Regions from separate parts of the Mameliella sp. LZ-28 genome, predicted to be linked through region 2. Evidence: riboswitches for the same ligand, from Rfam matches in the RefSeq annotation. Region 2 holds a riboswitch; each other region holds the start of a gene.
The links. A riboswitch is a leader RNA that binds a small molecule or an ion and turns the genes downstream of it on or off. The one in region 2 is predicted to bind thiamine pyrophosphate.
Positions count from the first base shown of each region.

Region 1: another riboswitch for thiamine pyrophosphate. It lies ahead of thiB (thiamine ABC transporter substrate binding subunit); the one in region 2 lies ahead of G9Q80_RS06320 (YkoF family thiamine/hydroxymethylpyrimidine-binding protein).
Region 3: another riboswitch for thiamine pyrophosphate. It lies ahead of thiM (hydroxyethylthiazole kinase); the one in region 2 lies ahead of G9Q80_RS06320 (YkoF family thiamine/hydroxymethylpyrimidine-binding protein).

Region 1 covers NZ_JAANYX010000032.1:481,126-487,255, reverse strand. The annotation lists gene G9Q80_RS17580 (cytochrome c1) at 1-147, shown strand, start outside; gene G9Q80_RS17575 (thiamine ABC transporter ATP-binding protein) at 229-933, opposite strand; gene G9Q80_RS17570 (thiamine/thiamine pyrophosphate ABC transporter permease ThiP) at 920-2,437, opposite strand; gene thiB (thiamine ABC transporter substrate binding subunit) at 2,413-3,399, opposite strand; TPP riboswitch at 3,444-3,555, opposite strand; gene G9Q80_RS17560 (hypothetical protein) at 3,623-3,847, shown strand; gene aroC (chorismate synthase) at 3,904-5,007, shown strand; gene G9Q80_RS17550 (methyl-accepting chemotaxis protein) at 5,014-6,130, opposite strand, start outside.
Region 2 covers NZ_JAANYX010000010.1:34,955-41,084, forward strand. The annotation lists gene G9Q80_RS06315 (ECF transporter S component) at 1-455, opposite strand, end outside; gene G9Q80_RS06320 (YkoF family thiamine/hydroxymethylpyrimidine-binding protein) at 508-1,116, opposite strand; TPP riboswitch at 1,107-1,218, opposite strand; gene G9Q80_RS06325 (IS630 family transposase) at 1,364-2,455, opposite strand; gene G9Q80_RS06330 (H-NS histone family protein) at 2,608-2,928, opposite strand; gene G9Q80_RS06335 (single-stranded DNA-binding protein) at 3,353-3,757, shown strand; gene G9Q80_RS06340 (reverse transcriptase/maturase family protein) at 4,200-5,495, shown strand; gene G9Q80_RS06345 (DUF932 domain-containing protein) at 5,668-6,130, shown strand, end outside.
Region 3 covers NZ_JAANYX010000011.1:542,080-548,209, reverse strand. The annotation lists gene thiE (thiamine phosphate synthase) at 1-315, opposite strand, end outside; gene thiM (hydroxyethylthiazole kinase) at 312-1,100, opposite strand; TPP riboswitch at 1,156-1,250, opposite strand; gene G9Q80_RS09275 (hypothetical protein) at 1,447-1,971, shown strand; gene G9Q80_RS09270 (hypothetical protein) at 2,215-2,646, shown strand; gene G9Q80_RS09265 (hypothetical protein) at 2,624-2,839, shown strand; gene G9Q80_RS09260 (SDR family oxidoreductase) at 2,906-3,148, shown strand; gene G9Q80_RS09255 (hypothetical protein) at 3,154-3,450, shown strand; gene G9Q80_RS09250 (type 1 glutamine amidotransferase family protein) at 3,520-3,762, shown strand; gene G9Q80_RS09245 (hydroxymethylglutaryl-CoA reductase) at 3,866-5,125, shown strand; gene G9Q80_RS09240 (UbiA family prenyltransferase) at 5,122-6,027, shown strand; gene G9Q80_RS09235 (PEP/pyruvate-binding domain-containing protein) at 6,024-6,130, shown strand, end outside.

The DNA.
Region 1 (6,130 bases), on a different contig from region 2:
TTCCTGATGTGGACCGCGGAACCCAAGATGATGCAGCGCCAGCAGGCGGGCTTTGTCGGGGTGTTCTTCCTGGTGGTGCTCTCGGTGCTGCTGTACCTCGTGAACAAGCGCCTCTGGGCCCCGATCAAGCGCAAGCCGACCGCCTGATCCGGCCAAGCCGAACAAGACAAAGCCTCGCCGATCCGGCGGGGCTTTTCCTTTTGGTCTCGGCGGGTGCTTTGGCCGGGCCTACCTTGCCACGCCGACGTAGTCGCGGAAGGCCCGCGGGGGATCGGCAAAGAAGGCATCTGCCGCCACGGGCGCCTGCGCCTTGCCCTCGGCCACCAGCACGACCTCATGGGCAAACCCCTCTGCATCGCGCGGATCGTGTGTCACCATGACCACCAACGCCGCCAGGCTGTCTGCAACCTCGCGCACAAGGTCCAGCATCTCGCGTTTCAGGGCTGGCCCAAGGGCGGCAAAGGGTTCGTCCAGCAGGATCACCGGACGCGCCATCAAGAGAACCCTGGCCAGGGCTGCGCGCCCCTGCTGGCCGCCGGACAGGGTGCCCGGCTTGCGCCCGGCCATGCCGTCCAGCCCCACGCGCCGCAACGCGCCCTCGATACGCGCCCGCGCCTCGGCATCCGGGCGGCGGCCGTCGGGATGCAGGGCAAGGCCCAGGTTCCGCTCCAGCGTCAGGTGCGGGAACAGGTTGCTGTCCTGGAACAGGATTGACACGGGCCGCGCCTGCGGCGGCACATGGGTCAGGTCGCGCCCCTGCCAAGTGACGCGACCGCCCGCGACCTCCCTGAAACCGGCGATGACGTCCAGCAAGGTGGATTTCCCGGCGCCGGACGGCCCGACAAGCGCCACCCGGCGTCCCGGCACCAGCGCCAAGTCCGCGCGCAGCGTCCCGCTGTCCATCGCCACTTGCAGGTCTTCAAGCTTCAGCACCCAGGCGTCCTCCTCTGTCGAACAGCCAGAACAATCCCAGGCTGGTACACAACAACAACAGCGCCGCACCGGCCGCCGCCTCCATCTGGTAGGATCCCATCAGGCGATAGACCTGCAACGGCAGGGTCGCCCGGTCCGGATCCGCAAACAATGCGATCACGCCCAGATCTCCCATCGCCAGTGCAGCCGTCAGCCCGGCGGCAAATCCCATCGGGCGCCGCAAGCGGGGCAGCCAGACCAGCCGCAGCCAGGCCAATGGCGTCATCCGCAGGCTGGCCCGCAGCCGCCCATAGTCGCGCGTGACCGCCTCGGCCTCGGGCCGCAGGATGCGCAGGGCAAAGGGCAGCGCCATCAGCGCGTTGACCAACCCCGTGACCGGCAACGCCATGTCGAAGGGATTGACGAAGTTGCGCAGGATCAGGAACAGCCCCGTCCCCAGAACCAGCGGCGAAATCGCGATGGCGGGCAGGGCCAGCAACTCGCCCCGCCGCGTGGCCAGCGGCAAGGCCCAGGCCATGCAAAGCACCGTGGACCCCAGCGCAACCATCAGCGAATGCCCCGCTGCCCGCAGCGTGTCCGGCGTGATCAGCAGAAGGCCCGGCAAACCGCGCAGGACAACCGCCGCCAGTGGCACCAGCAGGAACAGCGCCGCCGCGACGATCCACATGCCATCCCAACCACGCGCCAGGCCACCCTGCCCGTCCCAGCGCGGCAGGATGCGATCACGCCCGGCACCAAATCCGGCCTGCCCCGCGACGCGCAGCGCCACCAGACCAGCCGCCAGCGCCAGCACCAGCTGCATCACCGCCAGCGCTGCCGCCCGGCCAAGATCGAAATCGAACCGCATCGCCTGGTAGATCGCCAGCTCCACCGTCGTCGCCCGTGGCCCGCCACCCAGCGTCAGCGCCACCGCAAAGCTCGTGAGGCAGATCACGAAAATCACCGTAAACGCCCCCGGCAGTACCCGCAGGATCAGCGGCGCGTCAATCACGCGCCATTGCGCCCGCGGCGCCAGGCCCAGGGAGGCCGCCAGCCGGAAATGCTCGGCCGGGACCGCCGCCCAGGCGGAAAAAAGCATCCTGACCGCCAGCGGCAGGTTGAAAAAGACATGCGCCAGCACGACCCCGTGCAACCCGTAGATGTCGAGGTTCGGTCCGCCCAGCGCCCCCAACAGCCTGTTCACCAGCCCCGCCTGGCCAAAAACGGCGATCAACCCCATGACCGCCACGATCACCGGCAGGATGAAGGGCGCCCCCAACAGCGTCACCAAGACCCCGCGCCCGGCGAAGCGGCGGCGCGCCAAGGCCTTGGCCACGGGCACAGCCAGGACAACGCTGAACGTGGCCGACAGGAAGGCCTGCCAGAGCGTGAACCGCAATGCCTGCCAATCCCCCGGGCCGAAGGCGCCAAAGCCCCCGGCCCGGGCCAGAACAACGCCCACCGGCCCCAGCGTCAGGACCGCCAGGGCCAGGGCCGCCGCTATTGCGAGAGCGCGCGGCGCCATGCCTCGATCGCCTCGCCACGCAGGGCCGCCGCCTCATCCTCGGAATAGAAAAGCACATTCTCCGGCAGGTCGAGCTTCTGGAAGCCATCCGGCCACTTGTCGCTGTCCAGCGCCGCCGGGATCGACCAGTTGCCCGTGGCGATCATGCCCTGAAAGTCCTCGCTCAGGATGAACTCCATGAAGGCGCCGGCCAGTTCGGGTTGGTCGCTGGTGGCCAGCCGGGCGGCAAGTTCGACCATGAAATAATGCCCCTCGGGGAAGATCGCGGCCTTCTTCGTCTCATCTTCTTCGGCGATGATGTGATAGGCGGGCGAGGTCGTGTAGCTCAGCACCATGTCCGCCTCGCCATCGGTGAAGAGGCCGTAGGATTCGGACCAGCCCTTGGTCACGGTGACGATCTTGGGCGCCAGTTTCTCCCAGGCGGCCTGCGCCTCGTCGCCGTAGACCGATTGCACCCAAAGCACCAGCGCCAGCCCCGAGATCGAGGTGCGCGGATCCTGGATCACCAGCCGCAGGTCGTCTGGCGCCTCCAGCAGCGCGTCGAAACTGGCAGGCGGCGCATCCACGCGGGTGCAGTCATAGACAAAGGCAGTGTGCCCGTAGTTGAACGGCAGGAACACCTCGTCCGTCCAGTCGATCGGCAGGGTCAGCGGCGACAGGTCCACCCCGTGTTCTGCGAACAAGCCCGATTCACGGGCCTTCTTCGTCACGTCGGTGTTCAGGCCGATCACGACGTCGGCCTCGGTCCGGTCGCCTTCCAGCAGGATACGGGGCAAGAGGTCGCCGGGCTTGAATTGCAGATCGCAGTCGCAGCGCGCCTCGAACAGCTCTTCGATCCTTGGCCCCGGCCCCCATTCGGAAACGAAGTAGTCGGGCGCATAGACCGTCAGGACAGGCGTTTCGGCCAAGGCAAGGCCGGCGCTCAGACATCCCGCGGCAACAGTGAAGGCAAGTGACTTCATTGAGTCCTCCAATATTGCGGCGCAAGGGCAAGATTGGAGTCCCGTCATCGGGCCCATACCTTCCCTCCGCCGGTGTTAACCGGTTCAGGTTCAACGGGTTGATCCGTGGTACGGAAATCTCAGACGGCTCATGCGCCGCCACCCCGAGGTAGGCCGGACCCTAGTCGCGACGCCACGGAACATCAAGAAAAACCGTGATATTTTCCGTGTATTATGGTAAGGAATGCGTATCCCGAAAATTCAGGAGAAAGGAGGCGCCCTTGGGGAAACGCGTTTGATCATTCTGTGTCTCGAGCTGGGGGTTATCTGGCTCATCTATCTTATTTTCGGCTGGATCGCGGCCTTTGAAATGCCGCTCTGGCTCTCCACCTTCATCGTGATCGCCGTGGACCGGGCGACGGATGCCGTGGGCGATTTGGCCCAGAGGCGGCGCGACGGACTCGAATAGTCTTGGCATTGTGCCCCGGCTTGCGTATCCCGCGCGGAAACGAAGGGGACGCAGCCATGAGCCTGAACACATTCGGACATCTCTTCCGTGTGACCACCTGGGGCGAAAGCCACGGGCCGGCTCTGGGGGCCACGGTCGATGGCTGCCCGCCGGGGATCGAGATCGACGAGGCGCAGCTGCAGCACTGGCTGGACAGGCGCAAACCGGGGCAGAACAAGTTCACGACACAACGCCGCGAACCGGATGCCGTGCGCATCCTGTCCGGCGTCTTCGAGGGCCGGACCACCGGAACCTCGGTTCAGCTGATGATCGAGAACACCGACCAGCGGTCCAAGGATTATTCCGAGATCGCGCAGAAGTTCCGCCCCGGCCACGCCGACATCACCTATTTCCAGAAATACGGGCTGCGCGACTATCGCGGCGGCGGGCGCTCTTCTGCGCGGGAAACTGCGGCCCGCGTGGCCGCCGGCGGGCTCGCGCGCGCGGCGCTGACGGCGCTGGTGCCGGGGATCGAGATCCGCGGCTACATGGTGCAGATGGGCAGCCACGGCGTCGACCGGGCGCGTTTCGACGATGCCCAGATCGATGCCAACCCCTTCTGGTGCCCGGATCCCCAGGCCGCCGAGACCTGGGCCGACTACCTGGATGGACTGCGCAAGTCGGGCGAGAGCGTGGGCGCGGTGATCGAGGTCGTCGCCCGCAATACGCCTGCCGGCCTTGGTGCCCCCGTCTATGGCAAGCTGGACACCGACCTTGCGGCCGCGATGATGTCGATCAACGCGGTCAAGGGCGTCGAGATCGGCGAGGGCATGGCCTCGGCGGCGCTGACCGGCAGCCAGAATGCCGACGAGATCTTCATGGGTGAGAACGGCCCGGTCTACAGTTCCAACCACGCCGGCGGCATCCTGGGCGGCATTTCGACCGGGCAGGAAATCGTCGTGCGTTTCGCGGTCAAGCCGACCTCGTCCATCCTGACCCCGCGCAAGACCATCACCCTGAGCGGCGAAGAGACCGAGATCGTCACCAAGGGGCGGCACGATCCCTGCGTGGGCATCCGCGCCGTCCCGGTTGGAGAGGCTATGATGGCCTGCGTCCTGCTCGATCACCTGCTGCTGCATCGCGGCCAGGTGGGGGACGCGGGCGGACGCATCGGGGGCTAAGCCCCCTCAGAAATCCTTCCACAGGGCATCGTCACCAACGGCCTTCTTGTAGGCCGGTGCCGGCTCCGGCGCGGTTTGCTCGAAATTGTCGATCTCCTCGACCTCCACTTCGACGGGTGACGGCTCCAGGTCTTCAGCAGCCCAGCTGCCATGCACCAGGGTTTCCGTGTCCGGGATCATGTCACCATAGGCATCGTCCGCATCGTAGGGCGCGGGGTCTTGGTCCTGTTCCAGGACAGGCGCCTCCGGCTCGACGCTGTCCACCGTGTATGGCTCATCTGCCGGCTCTTCCCAGGTGTTCGCGGCAACGGGCAGATCCCGGACAGAGAACCGCGCCAGGACATCGGACAGGCGCGTGGCCTCGACACGCAGTTGCTGGCTGGCGGCATTGGTCTGGCTGACCATCGCGGCGTTCTGCTGTGTCACCTTGTCCAGTTCACCCACGCCGACATTGATTTCCTGCACGCCGCTGGCCTGGTCACGGGCCGAGGTCGCGATACCAGAGACCATTTCGGACACTTCGGTCACGCTTTGCACGATATGGGTCAGGGTTTCGCTGGTCTCCTGGACCAGCTTTTCACCGTCTTCCACCTGCTTGCTGCTGTTCGTCACCAGTTCCTTGATCTCGCTTGCGGATTCCGATGCGCGCTGCGCCAGCCCCCGCACCTCGGAGGCGACCACGGAAAAGCCCTTGCCGCTCTCGCCGGCGCGCGCGGCCTCGACCCCCGCGTTCAGGGCCAGCAGGTTGGTCTGAAAGGCGATGTCGTCGATGACGGTGATGATCTGCGAAATCTGGTCAGAGGACTTTGCGATCGACCCCATCGCCTCAAGCGCCCTTGCCATGACCTCGCCGCCCTGCTCCGCCCGGCGACGGCCTTCGACCACCTTGGTATCGACCTCCTGCGCCCGGGCCGAGGCCGACTGCACGCTGGCTGACAATTCGTCGAGCGCAGCGGCCGATTCCTCCAGCGTTGCCGCCTGAACCTCGGAGCGGCGCGACATCTCGTCGGACATGCTGGACAATTCGTTGGCGTTGCTCGCAACCGCGTCGGCGCTTTGCCGCAGCGAGCCGACCAGATCGTCAAGCGTGTCGGCCAGGCTGTTGAAATCGGCGCAAAGCTGC
Region 2 (6,130 bases):
AACATCACGACCAGCAGACCCGGCTCCAGAGCGCCATAATCGAAGCGCACCCAAGTATAGGCGAATGACACCATCGCGGCCCCCACACCCGCAGCCATCAGCACAGGCAGCGTCCAGCGGCGATAGCGATTGGTGGCAAAGACCAGTTCGGCGCCCATCCCCTGCACGAAACCTGTGAGCAAAAGCAACAAACCTGCTGGACTGCCCAACATGATCTGCACCGCTGCCGCAAGAATGTTGGAGACAAGTGCCACGCCGGGCTTGCGGATGATGGCCGCCGCGATGATCGAATTTATGAACCAAAAGCCCATCACGGCATCCATCGTCACTGGGCCAAAGATCGCTTGCAGGATCAACCAGACCTGCACCCAGCCGAGATAAAGCACACCAAATACAGCGCCCAGAACGGCAACGATCAGAGTTTCACGCAGGGTCCAGACCGAATTCTCGGGCATGGCAGTCTCCATTTTTCAGGTTTGGGAAAAGGGCGCAGTTTGCGCCGCAACGTCAGATTCTGCTTGGGCTGTTGGCCGAAAGCGTCACATCAAGCGCGACATGGCCTGCCTGCGCACCAAAGTTGGTAAACGCCTGCGAGAGTGTCGCAAAAACCGGCCCGGCATCGCCACGCAATTTGGTGCAGAAGTTCTTTGACCGCTCGAAGGTTCCCGATGATTTCAGGAAGTCGATGCAGCCGTAGACCTCGTCCATATGGTGGCCCAGTCCGAGCGGATAGAGCGAAAATTGGGCGGCCACGATCTGCCCGGTTTGCGGCGCTACGGCGACGGCTTGCCGTGCCGCCTCGATCCGGGCGGGCAGTTCGGCGTCAGGCGTCAGGCTGTCAACGGGCGTGCAGATCGGGTCATCTGGCTCGCCCGGACAGCCGCGCGAGACTGTCGCGTGCATGGTGCAATGCACCCCAGAGCGCGCCGCAGCCACGAACAGATCGCGCATCGCTGGAAACAGGATCTCGGGAGGGCCGACGATCAACGTGGACACGTCATCCGTTTCGATCCGCAATTGGTCGCGCCATGGATCAAGCTGTTTGATTGCATCTAGGATGATGCTGACGAAATCATCAGACATCGGATAAAGCGACACTTGTGCGCCTGAAAACATCTTCACCTCGCTCCGCTGGCATTACCCAGATCAGCTAAAGGGTCAGCGGACTTGCATCCGTCATCTCAGCCCCAGCATGATGGAGCGCCCCTGTTGACGCCTTGATCGTAAAATCTCTGACGGATTTGGCAAGGGGCAACTGACGTGCCGAGGAAAAAGCATGCAAAGCTTGAAGTGGCTCGGAAGTGAGACCCGGCACTGGCAAGCGAGAAAACAGGTTTATCTAGTGTTCCGAGTCTGACATTTGCTACCGGTTTCCCCTGATTTCATCGAGTGCGTCAAGCGCACGGCGTTCGCGGGCGATGATGTCTTCAGCGCTTTTGCTCCAGACGAAGGGCTTCGGTTTGGCGTTGTGCTGCAGCAGGTAGTCGTAGATCGCTTCTTCGAGGTCATCGACGCTGTCATAACTCCCGCGGCGGATGCGCTTTGTGGTGATGTCGGCGAAGAAGCGTTCCACGAGGTTCATCCAGGACGCGCTGGTGGGCGTGAAATGCAGCTTGAAGCGGGGATGTTTCTCGAGCCAGGCCTGCACCTCGGGCGTCTTGTGGGTGGCATAGTTGTCGAGGACGATGTGGATGTCGCGCGGCTTTTGGACGGCGCGGTCGATGCGGCGCAGGAATGTCAGGAACTCCTTGGCGCGGTGGCGTGGCATGCAGTCGCCGATCACGAGGCCCGACTTCACGTCCAGCGCGGCGAAGAGCGTGGTGGTGCCGTGGCGCTTGTAGTCGTGGGTCATGGTGGCCGCGCGTCCCTTCTTGAGGGGCAGCCCGGGCTGGGTCCGGTCGAGCGCCTGGATCTGAGACTTCTCGTCAACGCACAGAACGACGGCCCTTTCCGGCGGATCGAGATAAAGCCCCACAATCTCGGTCACCTTCTCCTCGAACAGCGGGTCGTTCGAGACCTTGAAGCCCCTCACGACATGCGGCTTCAGTCCGGCATCCGCCCAGATGCGGCCGACGCTCGAAGGCGATATGCCGACCGCCTCGGCCATCGTCGCGCGGCTCCAGTGCGTGGCATTGGGTGGCGTTTCTTGCACGGTCTTCGCGATCACTTTCAGTCGGACCGCCCTCGGCAGGGGCGGCACGCGGGAAGGCCGCGTCTTGTCCCGCTTGAGCCCTAGCACGCCTTCGTCAAGATACCGCTCCTGCCAGCGCCAGACCGTCGGCTTCGACATGCCCGTCCGCCGCATGATCTCGACAGTCCCCTCGCCCTCCGCCGTCGCGAGCACGATGCCCGCTCGCCACGCGAGCTTGCGCGCCGTGTTGCGGTTGGTCAGCAGACCTTGAAGCTCAGCGCGGTCGGCGGGGCCAAGGTAAAGGCAGATGTCGGAGCGTCTCATCCACCGATCATGACACGGCAGAGCAGGATTGGGAATCCTACGTCAGGTGTGGAACACTAGCTATTTGCTGCGATGGCCTTGACCGGCCGCTTCGGGGAAATCGATTTGATGCTCTGACTGTCCGCTGTGGGCCGATCGCTAAGATTCAGCCTTCAACTGATGGCTAGGTCGCTCGCGGTCTTCCCCGCCTCCAACGCCTCCACGAACCACTGCGGTTTGCGTCCACGACCGGACCAGGTGAGGGCCGGGTTTTCAGGGTGCCGATATTTCGCCACGGCAGGCGCGCGCGAGGATTTCGTCTCAGTGCCGACAAGTTCGGCTAGGGAGTAGCCCAGCTCCCGGGCGAGGGCTTCCACCTTGGCGCGGGCTTCCGCCTTCTGTCGATCCTCGAATGTGGCAATCGCCTTGGCGACGTCCTTCTGCATTTTCTTCAGCTCGCCGAGCGACAGTGCCTCGAGATCGTAATCAGCCATTGGTGCGCTCCGTGTCCTGAATGTCCCGGTATCGATAGCCCGTCGCGGCAGGGTGCCGCAACTCCCGGAAGGCTGGGGCAGGGGTGGCAAAGGCTGGTGATCGTCGTTTTGCCGCCAGTGAGGTGCTGAACTGGGGGTCAGCCTGTCCCGATGCGCAAGGTGACAGGGTCTGGCATGAGCTCCCCGCGCATCTCTGTCTCCTGGGCCATCCCTTCGACTGACAATCCCCTAATCCCGTTCGGTCTCTCGCGCGCAACCCCGCGTCAGTCCGGGCCGTGTTGCCCCTTCGGTGCTGCCCGCTCCACCCCGGTCCTCTGGGGGTTTCCGGCGTCCGTTCCGTCCACCGTGCACGCGTCACCCGACGGGCTTTTTCCGGGTCTTGTCGAAGGGACGGTCCCGAAGACAGGACACACAGGAGCTTACCATGCAGAACATCGTCATCCTCGCCGGCAACATCGGTCAGACCCCCGAAGTCCGCACCACCCAGGGCGGCACCAAGATCACCAACTTCAGCCTCGCCACCTCCCGCCCCCGCCTCTCGGAAGGCCGTGTGATGCGCGACGAGAACGGCTACCGGGTCATGGACACCGAATGGCACCGCATCACCTGCTTCAACGGTCTCGGCAAGACGGTCGCGGAGCATTGCGAAAAGGGGATGAAGGTCCTCGTCCACGGCCGCATCCACTACACCAAGTGGATCGACAGCATGGGGAACGACCGCTACGGCTGCGAGATCATCGCCGAGAAGGTCGACTTCCTCAGCCGCCCGAAGTCGGCCGAGACCGAAAACCCCGAGCTGGTCGACCGCGACGACGAGATCCCGTTCTGAAAAGAACGGGGTCTCCCCCTCAGGCCCGGCGGGGGAACCCGCCGGGTTACTCTACTCCCTGCACCAACGAAGGTTGGCCATATTGTCTTTTCGCAACCTTGAATTGCCGAAACTGGCTCACCAAATAGTGACTGCCCGCGGGAAATCGCTCACGGGTTTGGCCGTTGAACTTGTCAACTTCTTTATGGTGACCTGGCAGCACGATGCCGAACAGCATCGCCGAGACCAGAGCCAGACTGAATGAGACACTGAGCATAGCTCGGACCTCCACGGTTACATTATACCACCTCGCGTTTCGAGACCCGTGTCTGCGAGGCGTTCGGAAGTGAGACGCTGAACGTATGCGCTGACAGAAGGTGGCGTGCGTTCGGGGGACGCCCGGCCTAAAAACCGGAGCCCAGGGTCAGGGCCAGTCCTCCGAACTCTGCGATAAGGAGGCTGAATGCGGCTCGATTGGTTTAAGTCCAGAGGCTACCGCCATTTCGATCTGCCCGTTGGCGAGAAGTTCGCTAGGAAGGTAATGGACCCGAACTTCGTGATTCGGCACTCGTTTGTCCCGCTGCTTCACTACACGAAGTCCGAGAAACGCTACAAGAAATGCCCGAAGACCGGGAAACGGACGATCACCTCGAAGGATCGCCCGATCAAGTATGCATCGCACCGGGACGCCTGCATACTTTCGTTCTACGCCAGCGAAATAAACAAATTGCTGGATGCCCATTATGACGCCGCAGGTCTGTCCGATAGCGTTCTGGCCTATCGTGCCCTCGGTCGCGGCAACTACGATTTCTCGGCGGAAGTGCTTACGTTTGCCAAGACCCATGCTCCCGTCACGATCTTGGCGTTCGATGTCAGCAGTTTCTTCGACAATCTTGACCACACGCTCCTGAAGCGCCGCCTAAAGGCAGTGCTGGGCGTAACGTCACTTCCCGAACACTGGATGCGCGTATTTCGGGCGATCACCGCCTTCCACTACGTCGACATGGAAGAACTCAAGGCGAACGCCACGTTCTCCTCCCGGCTCAAGGGGAATGGTCGGGACCGGATCGCCAGCGTCGAAGAACTCAAGGCAAATGGCATCAAGTTTCACCCGAACCCCGAACTGGCAAAGGGGCATCGGCGAGGCATCCCTCAGGGCACCCCCATCAGCGCAGCAGCGTCGAACCTATACATGATTGACTTCGACAAGGCTGCACGCGCTTTCTGCGACAGCATCGGTGCGCTGTATCGCCGCTATTCGGACGACATCTTGGTGATCTGCGACCCTGCTCACGCCGCAGCAGCCGAAGCAGAGATCATGGATCTCATCAAGGCAGAGAAGCTGGATATCTCTCCGCACAAGACCGAAAGGACCGAGTTTACGGGCACGGGCGCCGTGGCGGGGAAAGCGGCACAGTACCTTGGCTTCGCGCTCCACGAGGCGGGGCCTGCAATTCGCGAAAGCTCCCTCGCTCGCCAATGGCGCAAGATGAAAAGAGCGATGCGTCGGACCCGCAAGATCGCCGAGCGAAATATTGCATCTGGAAAATCGACTAAGGCACACACCAAGCGCCTGTATCGCCGGTTCGCTCACCTGAAGGTGCGTGACGACGAAGGTGTTCGGATCGTGCGAAATTTTTCTTCCTATGGACGGCGCAGCGCCTCCGCATTCGGTGGTGACGAAAAGATCACTCAGCAGATCAAGCGGTTTGAACGTGCCGCGCTCCGTGAGATCCAGGAACTTAAGAAGATCAAGTAGACTTGCTCTTCCACTTATTGGACCAGATAGCGTTTTACTGATCGTGCATTCACATCGTCGCGGAAGTTAACGCGGCGGAGCCGGGCTTTGAGAGTGAGAGGAGTGCCGGTTTCCCGGTGACGGGTTGAGGGTTGGGAGAGTGGCTCCCGGCGCCCGTCGCGGGAGATAGCCGATGGGCGTTGTGGAAGTTCTGGATCCGGTCGCACCGGCGCGGGCAGGTGGCTGGAAAGTGGATGTGAGCCGGGGTGAGCGGAACGGGCGGGTGTCGTCCGAATGGTTCAACCGGCCCGATGACGAGCGGTATCTGTCGCTCGATGATCTCTGGGCCAATGTGAAGGGTCGCTCTGAGCGCAGCCGCAGCCGCGTGGTGCAAACAGCGGATATCCGCGTCGAGGCCGCGCGCGACAACCCCGAGCGGTTGCACCTGATGCTGCCGAAAGCCGAGGCGCCTGTCGCGCCGACGCATTGGGCCTTCGGCCAGCTTGCCAGCATCGTTGGCGCACCGGCCTCCTACCTGCGACAGCTGCCCGCGCCGTTGGCGGGGATCAACCTGCAATACGGCCTGACCAACCACCGCGCCGAGCAGGTGAAGACCTTCGAGACGGAAGATGGCCGCACCGAACTGCGCGCCGTGA
Region 3 (6,130 bases), on a different contig from region 2:
GATCGACAGGCCAAGGACCATGTCCGGACCGATCTTCCGGCGGATGCGGGCGGGATCTCCGTCACCCTGGCCGACGTGCAGACCCGCCGCGCCGATGGCGATGGCCAGGTCGACCCGATCGTTCACGATCAGCTTGGTCCCGAAGGGGGACAGCGCGGTCATCAGCGCCCGCGCGAGCCGGGCCAGATCCGCGTCCGGTGTCACCTTGTCACGCAGTTGAACCCATTCGGCGCCTCCCTGTGCGGCGGCAACCGCCTGGACGATGACCGGTGCGGGTGCGGTGGCATCCGTGATGAAACAGAGCGGCGGGATCATGCCAGCGTGATCCGGGCGCCGCGCGCCAGGTCCTCTGGCGTCATCGTGTACAGCGCATCAATGAAGGCCACCTGGAATGTCCCCGGTCCCCGGACGCCTTCGGCGGCCTGTTCGCCGGCAAGACCGAAAAAGGCCAGCGCGGCAACGGTCGCCTCAAAGGGATCCTGCCCGACGGTGAAGGCGCCGACGATGCCGGTCAGGGAACAGCCCAGGGCTGTCACCCGGGGCATCAGGGCGTGGCCATTGGCGACCTCAGCATTGCGCGTGCCATCGGTGACGAAATCCACGGGGCCGGTCACGGCGACCACGCCGCCCGTCCGCCGTGCCAGGGCGCTTGCAGCCTCCTGCGCCTGGGAAACCGCGTCGGCGCTGTCGGCGCCCTTGCCGCTTGCGTCGGCGCCGGCCAGCGCCATGATCTCTGACGCATTGCCCCGGATCACGGTCGGGGCGAGGTCCAATAGCCGTGCGCCGATGTCCCGGCGATAACCCGTGGCGCCGACCGCCACCGGATCGAGTATCCAGGGCGTTCCCTGCGCCTGAGCGGCCCCGGCGCTCTCCAGCATGGCGTCGGCCCAGGCCGGTGAGAGCGTCCCGATATTGATCGTCAATGCCTGCGCCAGGCCTGCGAACTCGGCCGCTTCCTCGCGCGCGTGGACCATCGCGGGCGAAGCCCCGGCCGCGAGCATGACGTTGGCCATGATGTTCATGGCGACGTAATTCGTGATGTTCTGAACAAGTGGCGCCGTCCGGCGCATGTGATCCAGGTGCTGTCCCGTATCGTCCATCGTGATCTCCTTTCGCCCGGCGGCATGAGAGATCACGAGACGTCGACCGGAATCCGGTCTGCCCTGTGCGCCTCCCTCCGCCGGCATTATCCGGTTCAGGTTCGAAGGGTACGTCTCAGCCCGGTTTCCCGAGCGCCCCTGTCGCTAACGGCGCGAAGGTCGCATCAGACGGCGCCAGCGTCAATCAGCTTCGCCGGCTTCGCATCGCGAAATCCGGACGTTTGGGTCGCGGGATGGCGGGAATTGGCCTGTCGAAGGGGGCAATCCTTGCAAGACCCTGTTTATACTGGCCTTTTGCATCCCCTTGTGTATAGGCTGGATGCAGAACACTTCCAGAAGGCCGGGTATGCCTGATCGCGACGACCTGAATGCCAAGTCGATATACGATGATCTGTTGCATCGGGCGCAGGGGGTGATCCGCACCAGGGATTTCGACGGATACCAGGGGGTCTTCGACCTTCCGTTTCGGCTTGTGAACCTCGATGCGGCGCATGTCTTTTCCACGCCGGACGATCTGCGGATGATCTTCGAGACCATCCAGCACCGGATCTTCTGCCTCAATCTCAGCTCTTACTTCGCGGTCTGCCTCGACGCGCAGCGCATCGACGAGACGACGATTGTCGCCACCCATGAAACCCGGATGATCACCGATAACCTCTTGGTCGGCGATCCGGTGCCCTCGGTGGCCGTCCTGAAACATGTCCGGGGGCAATGGTTGCTGACGGAGGTCTGGAACTTTCGCCCGGACCGCTTCGGGACCAGTTTCCTGCGGGTCGAGCAAGAGACGCGGCCAGCGGCGCAATGGATCGCGATGCAGGCCCGCGTCTATGGCGCGCTCGGCGGTCGGACAGGCGTTTCGGCGGTTCGCTGACTGCCCGTGTGGCGCCGCGGATCGGTGCCGGTCGGCAGCCCGCTCCAGCGGCCGAGGGCTGGGACGGCAGCGATCCGGTCCGTGAAGGCTGGCCGGGAACAGGAGCTCGGGGAAGGAGCCTGGAGGACGCTGGCCGTCGATCCGCAGGATCCGCGCCAATGCAATCGTCACCCGCAGACGGCCCCGGCAAGCACCTGACCGGGACAGCTGTCGGGATTTCCAGATGCCCGCAAGGAGGCCTTTATGGCTGGCCAGGTCATACCCGACTACCATGAGATCACGCGTGTGCTGACGGACCGTTCCATGCGTCAGGCGCTGGAGTTTTCGGTGCTCCGCAGGGACGACTTCTCGGTCTACGAGAAAGCGATATTCCTGCCCGCCCTGGCACAGGTCATCGGGCTGCTTTCGGCGAGCGGCGGGATGGACCTGATCGGCTTCGGCTATCGCGTCACGATGAACCTGACTGCAGATTTCGCGGGCCTCGACCGGCCCGAGAAATCGCCGGAGGAAATCGAGCAGTTGCTGAAACTGGTCAAGAACTCCTCGGAATTCGCGACGCTGACCCATGTGACCCGAGACAAGGAAGCCGTACGGGCCGCGCCCTGTCCGAAGGCGTGTCGATTTGGGCCTGACCTTTGGCTATGGCATGCACATGTGCCTTGGGCGCGATCTTGACGGCGGACTGCCGGCGGGGCCGGACACCGATCCGGACAGGCACCAGTACGGGATCGTGACGCGGTTGGTCCAGACGCTGCTGGACCGCGACGTGCGCCCCGACCCGGACCGTTCGGCGGTGCAGGACACCAACACCTCCCGCAGGAACTTTTCGTCCTATCCCGTTCTCCTGACACCCGAACCCGAGGCATGAGCATGAAATCCGAAATCGTGACCGGGGCCGCCGCGGGCCTCGGGGCAGGCGTGGCCGCAAAATTCGATGCCGAGGGCTATCGCGCCGGGGTTCATCGACGGAGGCATGTCCGCGCCGTTCTATGCCGATCCCAAGGTCCGCGCCGCATGCGAAGGTGCCGTGCCGAACGGCGGTCTGGGCAAGATCGAGGACATCGCCGAGGCGGTCTGGTTCCTGGCCTCGCCGCAGCCCCGCTACGTCAATGCGCATCAGCTGGTGGTCGACGGCGGCGTCTGCCACAGCCTTCTGCGCTCGTTGCCGGGGGAATGACGGCAATGCGCGTGGTTATCCTGACAGGAGGCATCCCGGCTGCGGCTGGCATGGAGACGGAGCTTGTCGGTTCTCCGGCAGAGTTGGTCTCCGCGCTGGACCGAGCCCCGGCGGACATTGTCGGGGTGCAGGCGCTGCGGTTCCGGATGCTGGGCAACGAGAAATACGCGCCCTACCGGGCCGAATGGGCCTATGAGACCGATCCGGAACTGGTACGCGCGCTGGACGCTCATGCCGGGGCCGGGCGCGGCATCGTCTCGCTGCACACGGGCTGTATCTGTTTCGACGGCTGGCAAGGCTGACACGACCTGCTGGCAGGCGGATGGGTCTGGGGCCGGAGCTATCACTCGCCGGGGCTGGAAACCGTCGACGTGACCCCGGTGCAGGACCATCCCGTGACAGCGGGCATCGCGCCATTCGCCGTCACTGACGAACACTACAGGGACCTGGCCCTTCACCCCGAGGCGATCATCCTTGCCCAGGGCCGCATGGGCGAGGGCGTGGATCACCCCGTCGGCTGGGCCCGCGACGGCGGGCGGAGTGGCATCGTTCCGGTCTGGGGACAATTCGCCCGCGCCACCGATCCCCCCGAAATTCGACGCAAACCCATCTAACGAGTTGTAAACACGACAAGGACCGCCGACAATCAGTCCCGTATTCCCCCCGTGATGCCCGGTCCCCGGGGTTGCGACCGGCCCATCTTGCGAAAGTCCTTGCATGATCGTCCCTTTTCACGTCTCCGAAATGCTGCGCCGGGTGCGGCAGCGGATCGCCGGGACGGGCGCGCTGCCCGACATGGCCCCCCGGCCGGAGGGCAGCCGCTCTTTGCGCATGTCGCCACGCGTGACCGCCGATACGGTGGCGCGCCTGCACCGCGACCTGGGCCTCGATGCGGAAAGCGCCGACCGTCTCTTTGACTCGCGGGCGCAGGCGGACCTGCCGCACTACGCCGCCAATATCGAGAACATGATCGGGACCGTGTCGCTGCCGGTGGGGGTTATCGGGCCGCTGCGTATCAACGGGGTCAACGCCGTGGGTGATTACCCCGTGCCGATGGCAACGTCGGAGGCCGCCTTGGTCGCCTCTTACGGGCGGGGGGCGCGTGCCGCGAACAAGGCCGGCGGGATCGGCACGGCGGTGCTGTACGAGGGCGTGTTGCGCAGCCCGGCCTTCGTGTTCGAAACGCTTCTGGAGGCGGGGCAGTTCGTCGATTGGGTGGTGACGGAGGCGGACCTGCTGAAGGCCCGGGCCGAGGGCACGACCCGGCACGGCAAGCTTGTCTCGCTGGAACCGGTGATCGACAACAACGTGGTCTTCCTGCTGTGCCGCTACACGACCGGCGATGCCGCCGGACAGAACATGGTGACGATCGCCACAGAGGCGCTCTGTCGCCATGTGGCCGCACATTGCCCGATCCAACCGCGCAACTGGTATGTCGAGGGCAATTTCTCGGGTGACAAGAAGGCCTCGAGCCTGGGCATGATCACCGGGCGCGGGCGCAAGGTCAGTGCCTCTGTCGTCCTGCCGGAGGCGGTTGTCGAAACCACGCTGGGCACGACGATGGAGGCCATGCTGGACTATGGCAGGGTCGCGAACCTGGGTGCGCTTCTCTCTGGGCAATTCGGGGCGCAGGCGCATTTCGCCAATGGCCTGGCCGCCGTCTATATCGCCACCGGGCAGGATGCCGCCTGTGTCGCCGAAAGCGCGGTCGGATATACCCGGATGGAACGCCGCGACACGGGGCTCTTCTGTTCCGTCACCATGCCGTCGATCCTTGTGGGCACCGTGGGCGGTGGCACCGGACTGCCGGCGCAGGCCGCCTGCCTGGACCTCATGGGCCTGCGCGGCGCGGGCCACGGCGAGGCTCTGGCCGAGGTGGTCGCCGCGACCTGTCTTTGCGGCGAGATTTCCATCGTCGCGGCAATGGCCTCGGGCACCTTCGCCTCGGCGCATGAAAAACTGGCGCGCCTCAGATGACCCCGGTCCAGCGTTTCCTGATCTACCAGAAAGAGCGGTTTCCGCTGGCCAAGACCGCGCCGCTGCTGGCGGTGTTCTCCGCCGCCAGCATCACGGTTTCGGCGCTGCTGGCCGGGCGTCCCCTGCCGGGGATGGGCAGCTACGGTGCCGGGTTCCTGCTGGCCATGATCCTGTTTTTCCAGATGCGCGCGGCGGATGAATGGAAGGACAGAGAGATCGACAGGCTCTACCGGCCCGAGCGTCCCATTCCGCGTGGGCTGGTGCGCTTGAGGACCGTGCTCTGGCTGGCGGTGGGGGTGATCCCCTTGGGATTGATCGCGGCGGCGGGGGCCGGGGTGGTCTGGCTGCTGCTGCTCTGCTGGCTCTGGCTGGCCCTGATGACCGTGGAATTCGGCGCGCCGGAGTGGCTGCGCGCGCATATGCTGGTCTACCTCGTCAGCCACATGGCGATCATGCCGATCATGGATCTGATGCTGACCGGGATCGAATGGCGCGGGCAAGGCGGTCCGGCGCCGGGGCTCTGGCTGTTCCTTGCGCTGTCCTTCGTCAACGGCTGCGTGCTGGAGATCGGGCGCAAGACATGGGCCCCCGAGGCCGAGCGCGAGGGCGTCGAGAGCTATTCGTCACTCTGGGGACCGGAGCGCAGCGCGCGCATCTGGCTGGCACTGTTGGCTTTGGCGGCTTCGCTGCTGGTCGGGCTGGGCGCCGTTCTTGGGCTGTTCTGGCCTTTCGTCGTTCTGGCGGGCCCGGGGCTGGTAGGGGCCGCCCTTGTCAGTTTCGCCTTCACGCGTCACCCATCCCGTGCCACGCAGGCGCGGCTGGACGCGGCGGCGGGCCTCTGGGTGCTAGTCTGCTACGCAGGTGCTGCTGGGCTGCCGCTGGTGCTGGGGGGCGGCACATGAAGGGGGTGATCCCGGCGGACAGGGCGCAGGACCCGCAAGAGGTGGGCGGCAAGGCCGCAGCCTTGTCCCGGCTGAACGCGGCGGGTTTTGACGTCCCGGGGTT